DNA from 3 places in the Paenibacillus sp. FSL R7-0345 genome. Region 1 is predicted to be linked to each of the others. Evidence: riboswitches for the same ligand, from Rfam matches in the RefSeq annotation. Region 1 holds a riboswitch; each other region holds the start of a gene.
The links. A riboswitch is a leader RNA that binds a small molecule or an ion and turns the genes downstream of it on or off. The one in region 1 is predicted to bind thiamine pyrophosphate.

Region 1 (6,238 bases):
TGACGTTATCATGCCCAACAAACGCCTTTCTTTACCTCATTCAGCTGCATCAGCGCAAAAAATCCCCGCGGACCGGTTCAGGTCCGCGGGGATTCTCCATCAAAACAGATATTGCGTTAGCCGTGCATGATTTCCGCCTGCGGTCTGGATTCGCCGTCGCCGCCCTTACGCCCTCTGCGCAGCAGAAGTCCAAGGACCGCTCCGCCCAATGCGACAAAAATCATGATGTGGAAGGTATCGGCAAAGCCCTGGGCCATCACAGTCTGAGTAGCCTGCTTAAGCACTTCCGGAGAAGCCTTGGCCGGGTCAACTCCGGATGCGGCTGCAGCGGCCTGCATTTCCGCCCCGCGCAACGCCGCTCTGGAAGTAAGAATGGTAACCAGCGTCGATACGGCAAGCGAGTTAATCACCTGCTGCATAGAGTTGGTCAGCGAGGTTACCCTGTTAACAAGGTTGGCTGGCGCTTTATTCAGCAGATGGGTATTCATCGGCATCATCATCATTCCCATCCCGGCTCCGCACATGATCAGCGGCACAATCAGATCCCGGCTCTGAGTTGTCAGATCCACATGGGAATATTGATAAAGCGCGCCGGATACTAGGCTGAGGCCGCAGACAACCAGCCAGCGAACCCCGATTTTGTCAAAAAGAATACCGGCTATCGGCATCATCAGCCCTGAAGCAATCGCCTGCGGCAGCAAAGTCAGTCCGGTGTCAAAAGCACCGAAGCCGCGGGCCTGCTGCAGAAACTGCGGCAGCAGGAACAGGGCGCCGTACAGGCCGAACTGGGCAATCCACTGGACGAGAATGCCTGTGCTGAAATCGACTGATCGCAGAATACGCAGCTCCAGCAGCGGTGTCTTGGATCGCAGCTCAGCGATAACAAAAGCAATCAGGGCGGCCAGTCCCAGCGCAAGGCCGATCAGTGTTTTATTGGAGGACCAGCTTTCTGCCCCCTGACTGACCCCGTAGGTCAAAGAAGCAAAGGCCAGCGGCCCGAGGATCATGCCCAGCTTATCCATTCCCGGTACCTGTCCGCGTTTGGCATTCGGCAGCTTGCGCATCCCGATCAGCAGGCAGACAATCCCTATCGGGATGTTGATCAGAAAGATCCATCTCCATGAGTGATACTGGACCAGCCAGCCGGACAAGACCGGCCCGATTGCCGGAGCGAACAGTACGGGTATACCCATAATACCCATCACAATACCGACCTTGCTCTTGGGTGCCAGCTTATATACATAGGCCATACCTACCGGCAAAACGCAGCCTCCGCCAAGACCCTGCAGCACCCGGAAGGCAATCAGCCATTCCGCACTGTTTGGTGTAGCACACAGAATGGAGCCTATAGTGAATACGACCACTGCGGTCAGGAAAACGGTTTTGGCCCCGAAGCGGTCAGACAGCCAGCCGGACAGCGGAATAACGGAAGCCTGTGCCAGCATATAGCCGGTCACAATCCATTGCAGTGTCGTCAGATTGGTGTTAAAATCCTCTACCAGCGTGGACAAGGCCACATTCATCGCCGTGCTGTCGAGCACAACCATAAATACACCCAATATAATGGCCAGCAGCGGTACCAGAATACCGGATAAGCGGAATTCGGCGTCGTCCTTTATTACTCCTTGCATCCTTTTCTCCTCCTGTGCTTGTGCGCGTTCAATGTCATTGACCGCTGCACCCTTCTCTCTATATAATGACTCTGCGGACAATTGTCCGTTCATTCATCAACAGTCTACGGACAATTGTCCGCTGTGTCAATAACCGAAAGGAAAAACCATGAATCCCTCTAAACCTAATGACTCATCCGCCGCACCTGACCTGTATAAAGAACGTATCCTCGAGGCCGCACGCGAGCTGTTCACCGCAAATGGGCTGGAGGCTGTCAGCATGCATGCCATCGCCAAAAAGGCTGGCATCGGCCAAGGCTCGCTATACCGCCGTTTTACCGATAAAGGTGAAATCTGTTCATTGCTGCTGCGTGACAGTACGGAACGTTTTTTGTCCAGTCTGGAAATGGAGCTGGCGCTTCCAGAAGCAGAGAGTGATGCTCTTGGCCACCTGCGGCGCAGCATCAGCCGGATTGTCGGCTTTATCGAGCAGCATGCCGAGCTGCTGCAGCTGATCAAATCGGAGTTCACCGGCAAGAAACAGCTTACCCAGTTTGAGCATCCTTTTTTCCGCAGATTGAATGAATTCCTGACCCAGCTGCTCACACGCGCTGCTGCCGCCGGTGAGATTACTGATGTTGATCCGCAGTTCACAGCCACAGCCCTGATTGCCGTGCTCAGCCCGGATTTGTACCTGTATCAGCTGAAGCATCACAGCTCAACCAAAGAACAGATTACGGACGGAATTCTCGCCCTGTTCGTGACCGGAATCCAAAAAAGGCAATAAGCCTCTCTTTACAAACCTCCAGGTTATGGTATATTAATTAGCAATTACGAATTGAATAGGACCTGTTATTTCACTAGGGGAGTCGGCCGACTGAGACGGAGCTAAGCTCCGGACCCTTGGAACCTGATCTGGATCATACCAGCGGAGGGAAGTGGAGCAGAAATGATCAGCGTTGTCTTAACCACCCGGCAGACTGTATCTTTCAGACCTCTTTATTTCCTCCGGAAATGAAGGGGTCTTTTTGCGTTCAATGTTTGTCGTAATTCAAGGAGGTAAGTAGACTGCCATGCTCTCAGTTACCAATCTTAGTTATTCATACGGCACCGGAACAGGCGGACCTGTGATCTCAGGACTCTCCATGAATGTTCAGAAGGGAGAGTTCATTTCGCTGGTCGGTGCCAGCGGATGCGGCAAAAGCACGCTGCTGCGCATCATCGCCGGTCTGCTCGAGCCTTCAGGCGGAGGAATTATATTTGAAGGCAGACCTTCTGGCAGCAGCGCTTCCCGGCTCGGCAGAATCGGATATATGCCGCAGCAGGATCTGCTGCTGCCCTGGAGAACCGTGCTGGATAATTGCCTGCTGGCCTGGGAGCTGCAGCGTAAAGGCAGCAGACAGGCTGCTGTGCAGCAGATCCGCAGCCTGCTGCACAGCCTCGGCCTCGCCGGCACAGAGAATGCTTATCCGGAGGAGCTGTCCGGGGGCATGCGCCAGCGGATTGCTCTGGCCCGGACACTGTCATCAGGGAGTGAGCTGCTCCTGCTTGATGAGCCTTTTGGAGCGCTGGATGCCATGACCAAGCGCAGCTTGCACCGCTGGCTGCTCGAGCTATGGAGCAGCCTCGGCCGGACCGTAGCGTTCATCACCCACGATCTGGAAGAGGCCCTGCTGCTCAGTGACCGGATCTGCCTGATGGAGCGCGGCAGCCTGCAGGAAATCACGGTTCCGCTGCCTCGTCCAAGGCAGGGACAGATGATCTATCAGCCGCAGTTTATGAGGCTGCGGGAAGAGCTGGAACGGAGGCTGCATGAGAGTATCCCGAATTAAGCTGAAGCTGCATACTTATGCCCCTGCCGCCCTTCTGGTGCTGATAATCCTAGCGGTCTGGGAAACCGGTGTACGGTTCGGAGGGGTTCCCGCGTTCATCCTTCCGGCACCTTCAGCTGTCTGGATTGCACTGGTGGAGCAGCGGGGCCTGCTGTTAAGTGTGCATCTGCCGGCAACCCTGCAGGAAATCCTGCTCGGGTTCCTGCTGGCCGCAGGCTGCGGTACCCTGCTGGGACTGGGGATGCATCTCTTTCCGCCGCTGGCAAAAGCGGTGTACCCGCTGCTGATTGTCAGCCAGACCATCCCGCTGATCGCGCTATCCCCCATCCTGATCATGTGGTTCGGGTATACACTCGGAGGTAAGATCGCGGTTGTCTTCCTGACCGCCTTCTTCCCCGTCGTAGTCAGTACATATGACGGCCTGCATAAAAGCGGCGAGCAGTACAAGGAGCTGCTGCTGACTCTGGGCGCAAGCCGCCGGCAGCTGCTGGTCAAAACACAGATTCCGCTGGCTCTGCCATCTTATTTCTCCGGGCTGAAGCTGTCCATTGTCTACTGCGTCATTGGCGCAACGATCGGCGAATGGCTCGGCGGCAGCCGGGGCCTCGGCTATTACAGCCGCCGGATGGCCGGCAATCTGCACAGTGCCGAGCTGTTCGCTGCTGTCTTTCTGCTCTCCGCGCTGGGAGTCCTATTATTCCTGTGCATCTGTACTGCTGAACAAATTGTGTTGAAGAAAAGAGGTCTACGCCGATGAGCCATAATCACCTTTCTAACAAATCGTCTAAACGAAATTTGCGGATTAAAACCGCGCTGCTGTTGACCGGATTGCTTGCTGTAATCAGCGGCTGCAGCGGGACTGATTCAGCTGATCCCGGAGCGAATGCTGCCGCCGGCGCAGACAGCGGGCAGCTGCACAGAGTAACCGTCATGCTGGACTGGTATCCGAATGCTGTGCACTCTTTTTTGTATGCAGCTCAGGAGAAAGGTTATTTTGCTGAGGAAGGCCTGGAGGTTGACCTGCAAATGCCTGCTGACAGCAATGATGCCCTAAAGCTGGCCGCCGCCGGCAAGGTTGATCTTGCCCTCAGCTACCAGCCCCAGGTGCTGATGGCCCGGGCAGAGGACATTCCTGTTGTGTCTGTTGCGGCGCTTGTCCGCCATCCGCTCAATCACCTGCTTGTCCCGGCAGACAGCGGCATCGCAAGCCCCAAGGATCTTGCCGGCAAAACCGCCGGTTACTCCTCCATACCGCTCTATGAAGCCATGCTGAAGACCATGGTTAAACATGACGGCGGTGATCCGCAATCGCTGACCCTGATCGATGTCGGTTTTGACCTGATCCCTGCCATTACCACGGGCCGCGTCGACGCCATCATCGGCGGCTTCATCAATCATGAGCAGCTGATTCTGGAGAAGGAAAACCATCCTGTTACTTCTATTGACCCCACTGCTTATGGGGTGCCTGACTATTACGAGCTGGTGCTGGCTGCAGGAGAACAGGGACTCGAGGACTCCCGGGACTACTACAGCAAATTTATGAACGCCGCCCGCAAAGGGCAGCAGTTTGTGCAGGATCACCCGGAGGAAGCACTGGATCTGCTGCTGGCCCATGAGGACAGCACCGCCCCGCTCGACCGTGAGATCGAGCGCCGGAGCCTCGATATTCTGCTGCCGCTGATGGATGCCGGGGACGAGGCTTTCGGCTACCAGACCTCTGAGTCGTGGAGCGGAGTCGCAGACTGGCTGTCCGGAAGCGGACTGCTGTCAGATGAAACGGTAAGCGAAGAGGCGTTTATTAATTTGTGAGGGTATGGCCAGTGTGGTGGAGTAGCATCTATTGCAGGGTTTGAGGTATTGCTCAGGGTGGGGGTACGGCTGTGGAGGTACGGCCGTGGAGGTACGGCGGTGGCGGGGTGAGACGGGCTGCAGGAATTTAGTTAGGTTTGAGAACTAATGGTGTGTTGAACGACAGCCGGAACTAGCGTCTATTGTCTGCTCGCCAGAATGCTAAACGCTTCTCCACCCCTACCGTTTCAACTTAACTGCACTTTGTACACCTATATCGGGGTAAATTTACCGTTTTTCAGGTTTAACTGCACTTTGTGCAATTAAACTCAGACAAAATCACGTTTTTCCTTCCTTTTGCTAATTTTAGCTGCACAGAGTGCAGTTATTCCCGGCATCAGAGCTTTAATCGGACTTTTAACTGCACAAAGTACAACTATCCTGGCTGTCTGCTATCCGGACACACTTTTATTTAATCCTTTATCCTAATTTCCAGGAGGAATAATCATGTCTTATCTAGCCAAAGTACGCGAGCTCAATCCGCTCGTACATAACATTACGAACATTGTGGTGGCCAACTTTTCTGCTAACGGGCTGCTGGCGCTGGGCGCATCCCCTTTTATGGCCGATGCGCGTGAGGAGGTGGCCGATGTGGCCGCCATGTCGGGAGCAGTGGTGCTGAATATCGGCACCTTAAACGAGCAGGCCATCGCCTCCATGATCATCGCCGGGGAGTCCGCCAACACGCACGGCGTACCTCTCGTGCTTGATCCGGTGGGAGCCGGAGCAACCGCTTACCGCAGCGGGGTCACGCAAAAGCTGGTGCAGTCCTTGCAGCTGACCGCACTGCGCGGCAATGTGGCCGAGGTAGCCAATGTAGCCGGTGAGAGCTGGGCCAGCAAAGGTGTGGATGCCGGTGCAGGTGAAGGCGATGTACTTGCACTGGCCAAAAAGGCTGCCCTGAAGCTTGGCTGTGTAGTGATCGTTACCGGCCGTGAAGATGTCATT
Region 2 (6,238 bases), 720 kb from region 1:
CGGCGAAGCAGCAGCAAATGCAGCCCAGAGCGAAGCCGTTGCTGCCGGCAAAATCATCATCAAGGATGCAATTGCGGACATCGCACTGCAGCAGGTGCTGACCCGTCCGACAGATTTTGACGTTATTGCCACATTGAACCTGAACGGTGACTACCTGTCTGATGCCCTGGCTGCACAGATCGGCGGCATCGGTATCGCACCTGGAGCGAACATTAACTACGTGACCGGTCATGCTATTTTTGAAGCGACTCACGGAACAGCTCCTAAATATGCGGATAAGGATGTTGTGAATCCGGGCTCCGTTATCCTTTCCGGCGTTATGCTGCTTGAGCATCTCGGCTGGCAGGAAGCGGCGGACCTGATCTACAAGGGCATGAGCACTGCGATCAATAACAAGACAGTAACTTATGACTTTGCCCGCCAGATGGAAGGCGCGACAGAGCTGAAATGCTCCGCATTCGCTGACGAAATTATCAACAACCTGTAATTGGTAATCCGAATGAATCGGGCCGGAGGAAGCTGTATGCTTCCGAGGCCCGTTTTGTGCGAGAAGGACCATAGATAAAAATTAATCTAAAATTCAGGAGGTCCCCCAATGGCTATCAAACGTTATAAAATTACCGTCGTGGGCGCCGGTTTTACCGGAGCAACAACCGCGCTTATGCTCGCCCAGAAGGAGCTTGGCAATGTCGTACTGATTGATATCCCGCAGCTGGAGAACCCGACTAAAGGGAAGGCGCTGGATATGCAGGAAGCGGGTCCGGTTGTGAAATTCGACAGCCAGATCACCGGAACTTCGGATTATGAGGATGCGGCCGATTCAGATATCGTTATTATCACGGCAGGTATTGCCCGTAAGCCGGGAATGAGCCGTGATGATCTGGTGAATACCAATGCTTCGGTTGTCAAATCCGTATGTGAGAACATCAAACGCGTCGCTCCTGAGTCAATTGTCATTATTCTAAGCAATCCGGTTGATGCGATGACTTATGTCGCATACAACACTCTTGAATTCCCGAAGAACCGTGTGATCGGACAGTCCGGGGTGCTGGATACGGCCCGTTACTGCACCTTTATCGCCCAGGAGCTTAATGTTTCCGTAGAGGATGTACGCGGCTTCGTGCTTGGCGGACACGGTGATGATATGGTTCCTCTTGTGCGTTATTCCAGTGTAGGCGGCATTCCGGTGGATAAGCTGATTCCGGAGGAACGCATTGCCGAGATCGTGCAGCGTACCCGTGTAGGCGGCGGAGAGATTGTCAGTCTGCTCGGCAACGGCAGCGCTTACTATGCTCCCGCGGCTTCCCTGGTGCAGATGACCGAGGCTATCCTAAAGGACAAGAAACGGATTATTCCAGTAATTGCTCTGCTGGAAGGTGAATACGGCTATGACAGCCTGTTCATGGGAGTACCTGCTTTGCTTGGAGCAGACGGTATCGAGAAGATCTACGAGCTGGAGCTTACAGCAGAAGAGAAGGCGGCGCTGGATAAGTCGGCCGATTCCGTACGTGCTGTCACAGCTGCGGTAAACGTCTGATTGTCACATGGGACCAATGCCCATTCTATCATCAAAGAGAACGGGTCTTCTTTTCTTATACAGCATAGTCAGTTATAATTAGGATGTAACTTTTATCACAGCGACTAATAGAGGAGGTAAAGGATGGACCGTTTTCTGTATTTATTACATATGATCGGGACCCTGGCACTTGGCTTCTATCTGGTGCTGCCGTTTGTGCTAAGCGGGGCGCAGAAGCTCTCGGCTCCGGCAAGAGAGGGTACGCTGAGCGCGATTACCGGCTTTAACCGTTTTGCCCAGTACGGGCTGGTCATTCAGCTGCTGACCGGCGGCTACATGATGTCACAGGGTGATTATTCTGTAGCCTGGATGATCGTCGTGGTTGTGCTGCTTCTGGCCATGTTTGCGCTCGGAGGGATTATGGGCAAGCCGTTGCGTTTGGCTGCGGCGGGAATCCGCGAGAACCGTGATGTATCATCTTACACAGCCAAGCTGCGGACGATGAGTCTGCTGCTCATGATTGTTCTGCTTGCGATGATCTTCTTCATGGTGTACAGACGGATTATTTAACTGATGAATCGGGAAATAGCCCCGGCGGCTGCGGCTGCCGGGGCTATTAAATTTGTATTCGTGTAGCGGTGAAGCCCTCCTGATCGCCGGAGGCACTACGGATACAGGGCTGGTGCTGGCCCGTTCCGGTGTCCGGCTGGAGGAAAGCTCCGTGTCCGGCAAGGGTTTACTGACATTGAGGTTGCTGCGGAGCTGCAGACGGTGCTGTCGGCAACTGTAAATGATGGAGGCAAAGGCTCTCCCTTTACCCGGAAGTCCTGGAGCCGGACGGCAGCCAGAAAAACTCGGTTATAACTGGCATATTGTAACTGGAGAAGACCGCTTCCTCTGACAGCCAGCGGTCTTTAGTATAAGCGCTATACCGTTACAGCAGCTCCTCCAGAGCAAACACGCCGCTCCGCTCAAATTCAGCCAGAATGCCCGGAGGCAGCAGCATTTGCAGCTCTTGTCGGGTACACCATTTATAGGCGGTATGCTCTTCAGAGAGCAAAACATGAATATCTTCACTCCGGCAGAGGTACGTGATAATTACAACCTGTCTGCCGGGATCCGTCAGAAAGGAAGCAGCATATAAAACATTTCCGACTGTAACGCTCAGGCCGGTCTCCTCCGCAATCTCCCGCTCCAGTGCGGCTTCCAGCCCTTCGCCAAAATCAATTTTTCCTCCCGGGCATTCCCAGCTTCCCGCTCCAATTACATCAGCCGCAGCACGCCGGACGATCAGTATTTTACCTTGATGCAGTACGGCCCCCTTAACAGCCACGATGATGCTCCGTGAACTTCTGGTCATAACTCTTGCGCCTCCCTTTACGCTGCTTTTTTCCAGCCCTCTTAGACACCTTGATACATTATATCCGCACAACAGGCAGGCAACGACTGAATTTTTTTGTTTGGCCAGCTTTTAACTGTGGTAAGTAACATAGCGTAAGCGAAAAAGCGCTTAACAAACAGCGCATAAACCAGCTATCCTTAGCCATCCTAATACGATGTATAACTTCGAGAAGTGTAAAAGCGAAAGGAGAAATGGATCATGCCAGACAATCAGCAAACTAAAAAAACATTGCCCCCGCAGGTACAGGACCAGCAGCCCGGTATTGAGAGTGAGATGAATCCGTTGCCGGAGTTTGAAACCTCCACCTATAAAGCAGCAGGCAAGCTGCTGGGCAAGGCAGCGCTCATTACCGGCGGAGACAGCGGAATCGGCCGGGCGGTAGCTGTACATTTTGCCAAAGAGGGCGCCGATGTCGTTGTTTCCTATCTGAATGAGCATAGTGACGCGGAGGAAACGAAACGCCAGGTTGAGCAGGAAGGGCGTAAGTGCATTCTTGTAGCCGGAGATATCGGAGTAGAGGCTTTCTGCCAGGACCTGATAAACAAGACGGTCGAGGGACTCGGCAAGCTGGATATCCTGATCAACAATGCAGCTGAGCAGCATCCGCAGGACAATATTGAGGACATTACCTCCGAACAGCTGGAGCGGACATTCCGCACGAATATATTCTCGATGTTCTACCTGACCAAGGCAGCGATGCCGCATCTGAAAAAAGGGTCGACGATCATCAACACGACTTCGATTACAGCCTACCGGGGAAGCCCGCAGCTGCTGGATTACTCATCCACGAAGGGCGCGATTCTCAGCTTCACCCGCTCCCTGTCGATGAATCTGGCGGAAAAAGGCATCCGTGTTAACGCGGTGGCTCCCGGCCCGATCTGGACGCCGCTGATTCCTTCCACCTTTGATGCGGAAAAAGTCAGTGAGTTCGGTGCCACGCAGCCGATGAAACGTCCGGGACAGCCGGAGGAGCTTGCGCCAGCATATGTGTATCTGGCTTCCAGTGACTCCTCTTATGTCAGCGGCCAGGTCATTCATGTAAACGGCGGCGAGATTATTAACGGATGATCTGGATTTTTTATGCAAAATAGTGTTATTATATATGACGTCAGTAACAGCATATGAACTGTCACTAGGGGTGCCGCAAGGCTGAGACGAACGTTTGGTTCGGACCCTTTGAACCTGATCTGGTTTATACCAGCGTAGGGAAGTGGATGAACGTTGTTTTGCAGTGCGAACGGTCCGGAGATCCGGCTGTTATTTCTGTATACGTTTTTCACCGCCTCCTGGTTGGAGGCGGTTTTTTTGTGTGGATCTGAGAAATGAAAATGAAAGGGAAGGTGGAGGAGCGTTGGCCGAAATACATCTGCTCTCGGACGGGAAGCTGGATGCGGTTCAGTTTGCTGCCCTCGCAGCCGCTGTTCATCCGCAGCTTGACTATATTCATTTACGTGAAAAGAGGTTATCGGCGCAGGAGCTGCTTAATATGGCTTTAATCCTGCTGTCAGAGGGTGTGCCTGCCGCCAAACTGATTATCAATGACCGGCTGGATGTGGCAATGGCTCTTGGAGCTGCCGGTGTTCAGCTGGCCTGGAACAGTCTGCCTGTCTCTGCTGCACGGCTGGCAGCGGGCCACTCCCTGCAGCTGGGATCATCGGTGCATTCCGCTGCAGAGATTATAGAAGCGGGTAATCAGGGTGCTGATTATTGTCTGTTTGGACATGTGTTTGCTTCAATCAGCAAACCAGGCCTGAAGGAGCGCGGTTTAACTCTTTTGAAAGAGGCTGTGAATACTAGCAATATTCCAATAATCGCACTCGGGGGCATTACGCCGGAGAATATGCCGCAAGTGCTGCAGACTGGTGCAACAGGGATAGCGGTAATGTCCGGCATATGCGGCGCGGATGATCCTGCATCGGCTGCACAAGCCTACAGGACCGCAGCTGATGGGGCTGCCGCCAAAGGAGGTGAGAAAGCATGAATCTCATAGTCAATGGCAAAGCAGAAATATACAAAGAGAACTGCAGGACCGTGGCTGATTTGCTTAGTCTGCCTGCCTGGAACAGAAAAATGGTTATTGTTGAGCTGAACGGCGACATTGTTGCCAGGGAGAACTATAATACCGCTCTTCTGGGCGAGGGGGACAGGATTGAGGTGGTGCATTTTGTGGGAGGAGGCTAGTTTTCCTTATTAAAGTAGATGGATTCCGGGGGATATTTTGCGTAGCTTACAAAAAGCGGGTTACAAATTTAAATGCAGGAGGCTTATCAGATGTCAGATCCTTTAATAATCGGAGGCCAGGCCTTGTCCAGCAGACTGTTTATCGGAACCGGGAAATACAGCCGGAATACCCTTATCCCTGAGGTGGTGGAAGCTTCGGGCTCACAGGTCATTACAGTGGCCCTCCGGCGTGTAGACCCGGACAGCAATGATAATATCATCAGTCATATTCCGGACCGTATGATCCTGCTGCCCAACACTTCCGGTGCCCGGACTGCTGAAGAAGCGGTCCGTATAGCCAGACTGGCCAAGGCTTCCGGTCTAGGCAATTGGGTAAAGATCGAAGTAATCAATGATCAGAAATATCTGCTGCCCGATAATGCGGAAACGATCCGCGCCACGGAAATTCTGGCCTCCGAAGGCTTTGTGGTGCTTCCTTATATGAGCCCTGACTTATCCGCAGCCCTTCGCATGCAAGAAGCGGGTGCTGCAGCAGTCATGCCGCTTGGATCGCCCATAGGCACAAACCGGGGGCTAAGAACACGTGAGCTGCTGCGCATCCTGATTGCGGAGCTTGACCTTCCGGTTATTGTAGATGCCGGAATAGGCAGGCCGTCTGAAGCAGCAGAAGCGATGGAGATGGGCGCTGCCGGTGTGCTGCTGAATACGGCTATCGCCACCGCACGGAATCCGCAGCTCATGGCTTCGGCATTCCGCGATGCCGTAGCTGCAGGCCGTAAGGCCTACCTGGCCGGATTGGGCCCTGTTGAGGAGACGGCTGCAGCTTCGTCGCCACTGACGGGATTTCTGGACTGATAGACATAGGGACAAGCGCAAAGGAGGAGTGAAATGGGGTTTTATGAGACCGCCCGCCGTCTAAGCGAGCAGGCAGATTCTGAAATATGGGAGAAGTATACTAAGGACGATGTAATGCGTACACTCCGGAAAGAACAGCTGGATGAGCGTGATCTGCAGATTCTGCTGTCTCCTGCAGCGGCAGACTGCCTGGAAGAAATGGCCCGTTGTGCCCTAAGGCTGACCCGGACGCATTTCGGACATGTCATGCAGCTTTTTACACCGATGTATCTTGCAGATTTCTG
Region 3 (6,238 bases), 2.6 Mb from region 1:
GGGCAAGCTCGATGCCGATCTCCTGGCAGTACTGGAACTCTTCCCGCCGCTCGATACCTTCAGCCAGCACACTGGCTCCGAAAGACCCGGCCCGGTTAATAATATCCTTAATGATCTTCTGATTGCGGTCGTCCTGATCGCAATAGCTGATCAGATTCCGGTCGATTTTCACATAATCCGGTTTGAGACTGGACATAACCTCCACGGTTGAATAACCGGCGCCGACATCATCCAGCGCGACCCGCATCCCCTGTCTCCGGTACTCGGTAAAGATCGCCTGCAGATGCTCCATGTTGCTGATTTTCTCGGTCTCCACCACTTCGAATACAAAATCCTCCGGGTCCTGATCCAGTCGTTCGATGGCCTCAAAGGTGTGGGTAAGGCAAAAATTAGGATTATAAATGGAGGACGGCAAAAAATTAACAAACCGCTTGATGCCCCTGGGCAGCAGCCTTGCACTCGTTTCAATGGCTGAAATCCGTGCGGCACGGTCCAGAAAAGCGTGAAACCCGGTCTGCCGGGCAATTTCAAACAGCTCATAAGGCTGAAAAGCAATACCCTCAGGCAATGGCCGCAGCAGAAGCTCAAAGCCAACGATCTCTTCGGCAAAATTGACAATAGGCTGCATGTGGCTGGTAAAGTCATGATTGGAAATGATAGAAATCAGATTGTCATTGGCGAATCTTATTTCCAGCTGCTCCAAAGAGACCCACCGCTCTGCCGTCACGCTGCATGACTTACCGCTGATGCACAGCTTTAGCTGATTATCCGTCTGCCTCTGCAGAATTTCCAGCAGCTTCAGCAGCTCAAACAGCGCTTCCCTGGAAGTGTACGAAATCTTTCCTGTATTCTTTACGCTTGTGAACTCCACGCCTGCAGCTCTTATGGCGGAGGCAAGCACAAAGGTACACGGCCGGAACCTTATTTCCCCTTCATCCTCCACCGGCTCTATCGCAGAGCAGTCCCTACAGTTCATAGACATCCTCCCTATCATCAAATGTCGAACCTTAGTGTAGCCATTATATCATGATTTACCAATTTTCAACTATGCTGCTGCATCCTCAAAAAGCCACCCGCCAAGACCGGAGTCTGCGGGTGGCTGGATTTTTTTCTTCTGTCAAAACCTGTCTGCTTCATTGTCTTGAACAGCCTGTTTATTTACTTGAAGTAACTCCGGACTGCCAGACGCCGTGCTCTTTATTTTTACCCATATATTCAATCCGTGTAGGTGTAAGCTCCAGAATGACATAATCCGGATCATCCGGTCCCTTGAACCACTCCTCCAGCGATTTGTTCCAGACCTTGGAACGCAGGCTGTCGTCCTTGGTAACGGAGGCTCTGGCTTCAATCTCCAATACATCCTTGCCGCCGCCCTGTTCATATCCAAGCAGCAGAAAAGCATTCGGATTATCCTGCAGCTCCTCTACCTTATGCGTTTTGCGATTAGTAGCCAGGTAAATATTCAGTCCGTCATGAAATACCGCCATGTAACGCACCTTAGGTTTGTTGCCGGCTTCGATCGTGCCGAAGGACCCGAATTTGTTGTCATCTAGTGTCTTGATGATCGTCTGCTCCAGCTCATTATTATTCATTGACAAGATAGCTCCTTTCAGAAATCATGCAGATATAAATTCCTATACCCGCATTCGCAGTTTGGATTTATCATAAAAATTGTGCTTACAATAGTGTACCCCCTTCATTCACATTGAATCCGGGTAATAATATAATGTACTACTATCTTGAACATAAGGTGGAACCTGTTTATGACTAAGCTTTTATCCGCGGATACCGAACCGGAACTACATACAGCACTGCTGCAATTTATCTTTCCTTTCTCCATTAAGGGAGGCGAAGACAATAAACTGATCAGCCAGCTGAAGCAGGATAGCTTCACGCGCTTTTTTCTGGATAACAAGGAGCTTGAAGATGCCTATTACGGGGAAGGCTACTGTGTATCCCATGAAAAAATGGAGCGCAGCTATCTCCCCTTTGCCGCTCATGTACTCTTCCCGAGAGAGAAGGATAAGGATTCCTTCCGCCGCTTCTCCAAGGTAAACAATCTGGACTGTACGCTTAAGATGCCGGGGCGCTCCATCGCTTTCCGGGTGCTGTCCACTGATGTATTTCTCTGTCCGTTTCAGCTGGGTTTTGTGACCATACGGGTGCGCATTGAGGAGGATAAGCTGCCGTTCAGCGTAGCGCTGGAATTCGCCGACCGGTTCCGTACCCTGGAGGACGCTAACCTGCGGGATAAGGGAACCTCCGTTCATAACGGTGACGTATCCTATGAGCAGGTCGAAGATTTTGTGTTCGAGTACCTCGTACCCAGCCTTAAACCGTTTTTGGACCAGTCAGAGCTGGATGGCGCCTATTTCGAAACCCTGCCTTTTTTCGTTGATGAGCGGATGACGGTTCAGGCCTTTTACGGATTTGTTCCTGACGGGGACGAAGAAGACCTTGATATCCGGCTGAGATTCCGCGCCTCCCAGCTGGACGGTCTGGATGGAGGCGGCAATCCATATATGAGCGCAAGCGATCCTGATTATATCAAAGGCTACTGCCGGGAGCATTCCTACAACCGATGGGGTCCCGACACTTATTATATGACCAACGAGCAGACCTTCTGCTGCCTGAGCAGAGCCAAACCCGAAACTGCCACCAAGCTGATCAACCAGATGTACGGCGAATATTATTACGGGCTGCTGCTGAGTATTTTCCACAAAATTGTGCTGCTGAAACTGTCCAATCTGCACTCCCGTCTGCGCATTAACCGTGACTACGATGAAATTGAGAGCCTGATCTTCCTCATAAATAAATTTTCGGCCAAATTCTATTTTATGGAGCTTATTTCGCAGTCTCAGGGCCGGGAGATTTTTTTCCAGCTGCGGAGGGTTTACGGCAATGATGCCCTATTCGATGAGGTCAAAATGACGCTGGATGACCTGTTCCAGTACCAGGATAAATTTCAGGCTAAACGTCAGGATACGCTGCTGATGATCCTTACCGTATTTACGGTTGTCAGCGGTATTTACGGAATGAACCAGGTCATTGAGGACCTGAAGGCACCGATTGACTGGAGCAAAATGACAGAGTATTCGCCTTTTGAGTATTTCGCGCTGTTCCTTACGTTTACAGGGATTGCCGTCAGCCTTTTCCTGACAATGAAGCAGCTGTGGAACGGCATCCGCCGCCGCCGCAGAAAGCGGTATTACTCCAATGAGTAGGGAGATTGCTACTGGACAACCCCAGCCGGTGCGTCTATAATACAGCGTAGAATAAGCAATACCCGATAACTTCATAGAACCAGGGGTGCTGGAATTGGCCGGCTGAGATTGTATCCCGCAAGATACTGACCCTTATACCTGATCTGGATAATGCCAGCGTAGGAATTCATAACTGCTCCCCGGTCCCCTGCGGCCGGAGCCTGCAACCTTGCGCAAATGACTGGCGTCCCGATGATCGGGGCGCTTTTTTTGCATATCAGATTTAGAAACTGGAAGACTAGGGATTGCTGGAAGGAGTGAACAAAGAGAAATGGGAGTCAAAAAAAACTTAATGCTCAGCCTGACCTGTGTACTGGCCCTGGCCATTGCCGGCTGCGGCAGCAACAACGGAACGAATGCAGGTAATGGAGGGAACGCAGCTGCTTCTCCGGAAGCATCCGCTGGAGCAGCCGCAAATGCCCCAGCGGCACTGACCAAGATCAAGGTCGCGCTCGACTGGACGCCAAACACGAACCATACCGGTCTGTACGCGGCCAAGGAACTGGGGTATTACGAGGAAGAAGGCCTTGACGTCGAGATTGTCCAGCCGGGTGCGGCCGGGGCTGATACGATGGTGACCTCAGGCGAAGCCGCTTTCGGTATCAGTGCCCAGGAAGCGCTGACGCTGGCCCGTCTGCAGGATGTGCCGCTGGTATCCATTGCTGCCATCATTCAGCATAATACTTCAGGATTTGCAGCACCGAAGGACCGTAACATCACATCACCCAAGGATTTTGAAGGCAAAACCTACGGAGGCTGGGGATCACCGGCTGAAGAAGCGGCGATGAAAGCGATCATGGACCCGGAAGGCGGCGATGTGAAGAAGGTCAAGCTGGTGAATATCGGTGAAGCCGACTATTTCACTGCCGTAAAGCGCGACATTGATTTCGCCTGGATCTTCTATGCCTGGACCGGTATTGAGGCCGAGCTGCGCGGCGAGCCGCTGGATATGCTGTACCTCAAGGACTACGCGCCGCAGCTTGATTACTACACTCCGGTTCTTACAACCAGTGAAAAACAAATCGCTGAACAGCCTGAGCTGGTAAAAGCGTTCCTGAAAGCTACGTCAAAAGGCTACCAGTACGCCATCGACCAGCCTGAGGAAGCAGCCGCCATCCTGAGCAAGGCAGTACCTGAGCTTGATCCTGAGCTTGTCCTGGCCAGCCAGAAATGGCTGAGCCCGAAATATACGGACGATGCCGCCCGCTGGGGCGAGCAGAAGGCTGAAGTCTGGCAGAATTACGCCGACTGGATGTACGGCCTGAAGCTGTTGGATCAGCCGCTGGATGTGGACAGCACGTTTACCAACGAGTTTTTGCCGGCGGAGTAAATATAATTTGAAGCAAGCTGCATTTCCAATACACTGAGAGGGTTGATTATTGTGGCAAACACACTGTTAAGCATTCAGGTAATCCCTAAAACACCAAACGGTGAGGATTCCATTCCTTATGTAGACAAAGCGATTGAAGTGATCCAGCAATCCGGCGTGAAACATCAGGTGAATCCGCTGGAAACAACAATGGAAGGCGAAATTACCGAGCTGCTGGAGGTTGTCCGCCAGATGCATGAGGCGCTGGTTGCAGCCGGCAGCCCAAGCGTCATCTCCCAGATCAAAATCGCCCATAATCCGAACGGCATCAGCATGGACAAGCTGACGGAGAAATACCGTTGAGACCGTACTTCAGGCAAATCTGGCCGCCCTTAGTGGCGGTCGTCTTGTTTTTAGGGATCTGGCAGCTGGCCGTATCCGCATTCGGCATTGAAGCGTGGATTCTTCCGGGACCCGGGGCGATTGCCCGGTCTTCAGCAGATAACGCCGCCAGCATCTGGTCGCATACCGCTGCTACGCTGCGCCTTACACTGATCGGCTTCCCGATCGGCACAGGCGTCGGGCTGATCGTGGCCCTGCTGCTGCATCTGCTGCCCTGGCTGAAGCGTGCGCTGTACCCGCTGCTGATTCTCAGCCAGAATGTGCCGTCCATCGCACTCGCACCGCTGCTGGTCATCTGGTTCGGCTTCGGGCTGCTGCCGAAGATTGTGCTGATTACGCTCGTCTGCTTCTTTCCGGTCGCAGTCGCTGCTATGGGCGGCCTTGCGCAGAGCGACCGGATGATGATGAACTATATGAAGATGGCCGGTGCAAGCAAGTGGCAGATCTTTACCAAGCTGGAGCTGCCCGGCTCATTACCCTCCCTGTTCTCCGGCGTCAAAATCTCCGCCACTTACGCTGTAATGGGCGCCGTCGTCGCCGAATGGATCGGCGCGGACAAAGGGCTCGGCTATTACATGCTGCTGCAGAAATCGGCTTACCGCACGGATAACGTGTTTGTCGCCATTGCCATTATTGTGTTACTAAGCCTTGTACTGTTCGCCATCATCGCCCTGGCAGAAAGATGGCTGGTTCGCTGGAAGCCGCGGAAAGCGGAATAAGGACAGATCCGGCAGTCTTAAAACCGTCTTTGGCTTTCTTGGGACGACCCCGGGTATTCTAATTGGATTTTCTTAGCTCACCTGGAAAGGAGGTTGATCCATGTATCACCAGACAGACAACAACACGGGCACCGCAAACCGCCTGGCTGCCCAGACCCAGCCGCCCGCGCTTGAGGTCAGCGGCATCTCCAAGACGTTCGGCCGCGGCCGCAAGGAGACCCGCGTGCTGAATGACGTGTCCCTGACCGTCCGGCAGCAGGAGTTCGTCTCCATCCTCGGCCCGTCGGGCTGCGGCAAAAGCACCCTGTTCCATATCATCGGCGGCCTTGAGGCGCCGGATACCGGAACAGTCAGCATGAACGGCCGCATTGTTACCGGGCAGCGCGGCGAGATCAGCTACATGCCGCAGCAGCCTGCGCTGTTCCCTTGGCGCAGCATAGAGGACAACGTCCTGCTCGCGGGTGAGCTGAAGGGCGAGCCGCAGGCAGCCGCGCGGGAGAACGCCCGCCGCTGGCTCGGCCGCGTCGGGCTCGGCGGCTTCGAGC

Region 2: linked by a shared signal. The riboswitch ahead of NST84_RS09595 (thiamine phosphate synthase) and the one ahead of NST84_RS12795 (ATP-binding cassette domain-containing protein) in region 1 are both predicted to bind thiamine pyrophosphate.
Region 3: linked by a shared signal. The riboswitch ahead of NST84_RS01905 (ABC transporter substrate-binding protein) and the one ahead of NST84_RS12795 (ATP-binding cassette domain-containing protein) in region 1 are both predicted to bind thiamine pyrophosphate.

The regions. Positions count from the first base shown of each region.
Region 1 covers NZ_CP152002.1:3,022,372-3,028,609, reverse strand. The annotation lists gene NST84_RS12805 (DHA2 family efflux MFS transporter permease subunit) at 117-1,631, opposite strand; gene NST84_RS12800 (TetR/AcrR family transcriptional regulator) at 1,780-2,397, shown strand; TPP riboswitch at 2,463-2,564, shown strand; gene NST84_RS12795 (ATP-binding cassette domain-containing protein) at 2,756-3,442, shown strand; gene NST84_RS12790 (ABC transporter permease) at 3,423-4,199, shown strand; gene NST84_RS12785 (ABC transporter substrate-binding protein) at 4,196-5,251, shown strand; gene thiM (hydroxyethylthiazole kinase) at 5,738-6,238, shown strand, end outside.
Region 2 covers NZ_CP152002.1:2,304,070-2,310,307, forward strand. The annotation lists gene icd (NADP-dependent isocitrate dehydrogenase) at 1-487, shown strand, start outside; gene mdh (malate dehydrogenase) at 596-1,537, shown strand; gene NST84_RS09580 (hypothetical protein) at 1,661-2,086, shown strand; gene NST84_RS09585 (NUDIX domain-containing protein) at 2,451-2,876, opposite strand; gene NST84_RS09590 (SDR family oxidoreductase) at 3,117-3,986, shown strand; TPP riboswitch at 4,043-4,144, shown strand; gene NST84_RS09595 (thiamine phosphate synthase) at 4,270-4,899, shown strand; gene thiS (sulfur carrier protein ThiS) at 4,896-5,099, shown strand; gene NST84_RS09605 (thiazole synthase) at 5,190-5,954, shown strand; gene thiH (2-iminoacetate synthase ThiH) at 5,988-6,238, shown strand, end outside.
Region 3 covers NZ_CP152002.1:435,743-441,980, reverse strand. The annotation lists gene NST84_RS01920 (EAL domain-containing protein) at 1-976, opposite strand, end outside; gene NST84_RS01915 (pyridoxamine 5'-phosphate oxidase family protein) at 1,155-1,592, opposite strand; gene NST84_RS01910 (hypothetical protein) at 1,764-3,224, shown strand; TPP riboswitch at 3,296-3,404, shown strand; gene NST84_RS01905 (ABC transporter substrate-binding protein) at 3,535-4,593, shown strand; gene NST84_RS01900 (thiamine-binding protein) at 4,645-4,935, shown strand; gene NST84_RS01895 (ABC transporter permease) at 4,932-5,693, shown strand; gene NST84_RS01890 (ABC transporter ATP-binding protein) at 5,794-6,238, shown strand, end outside.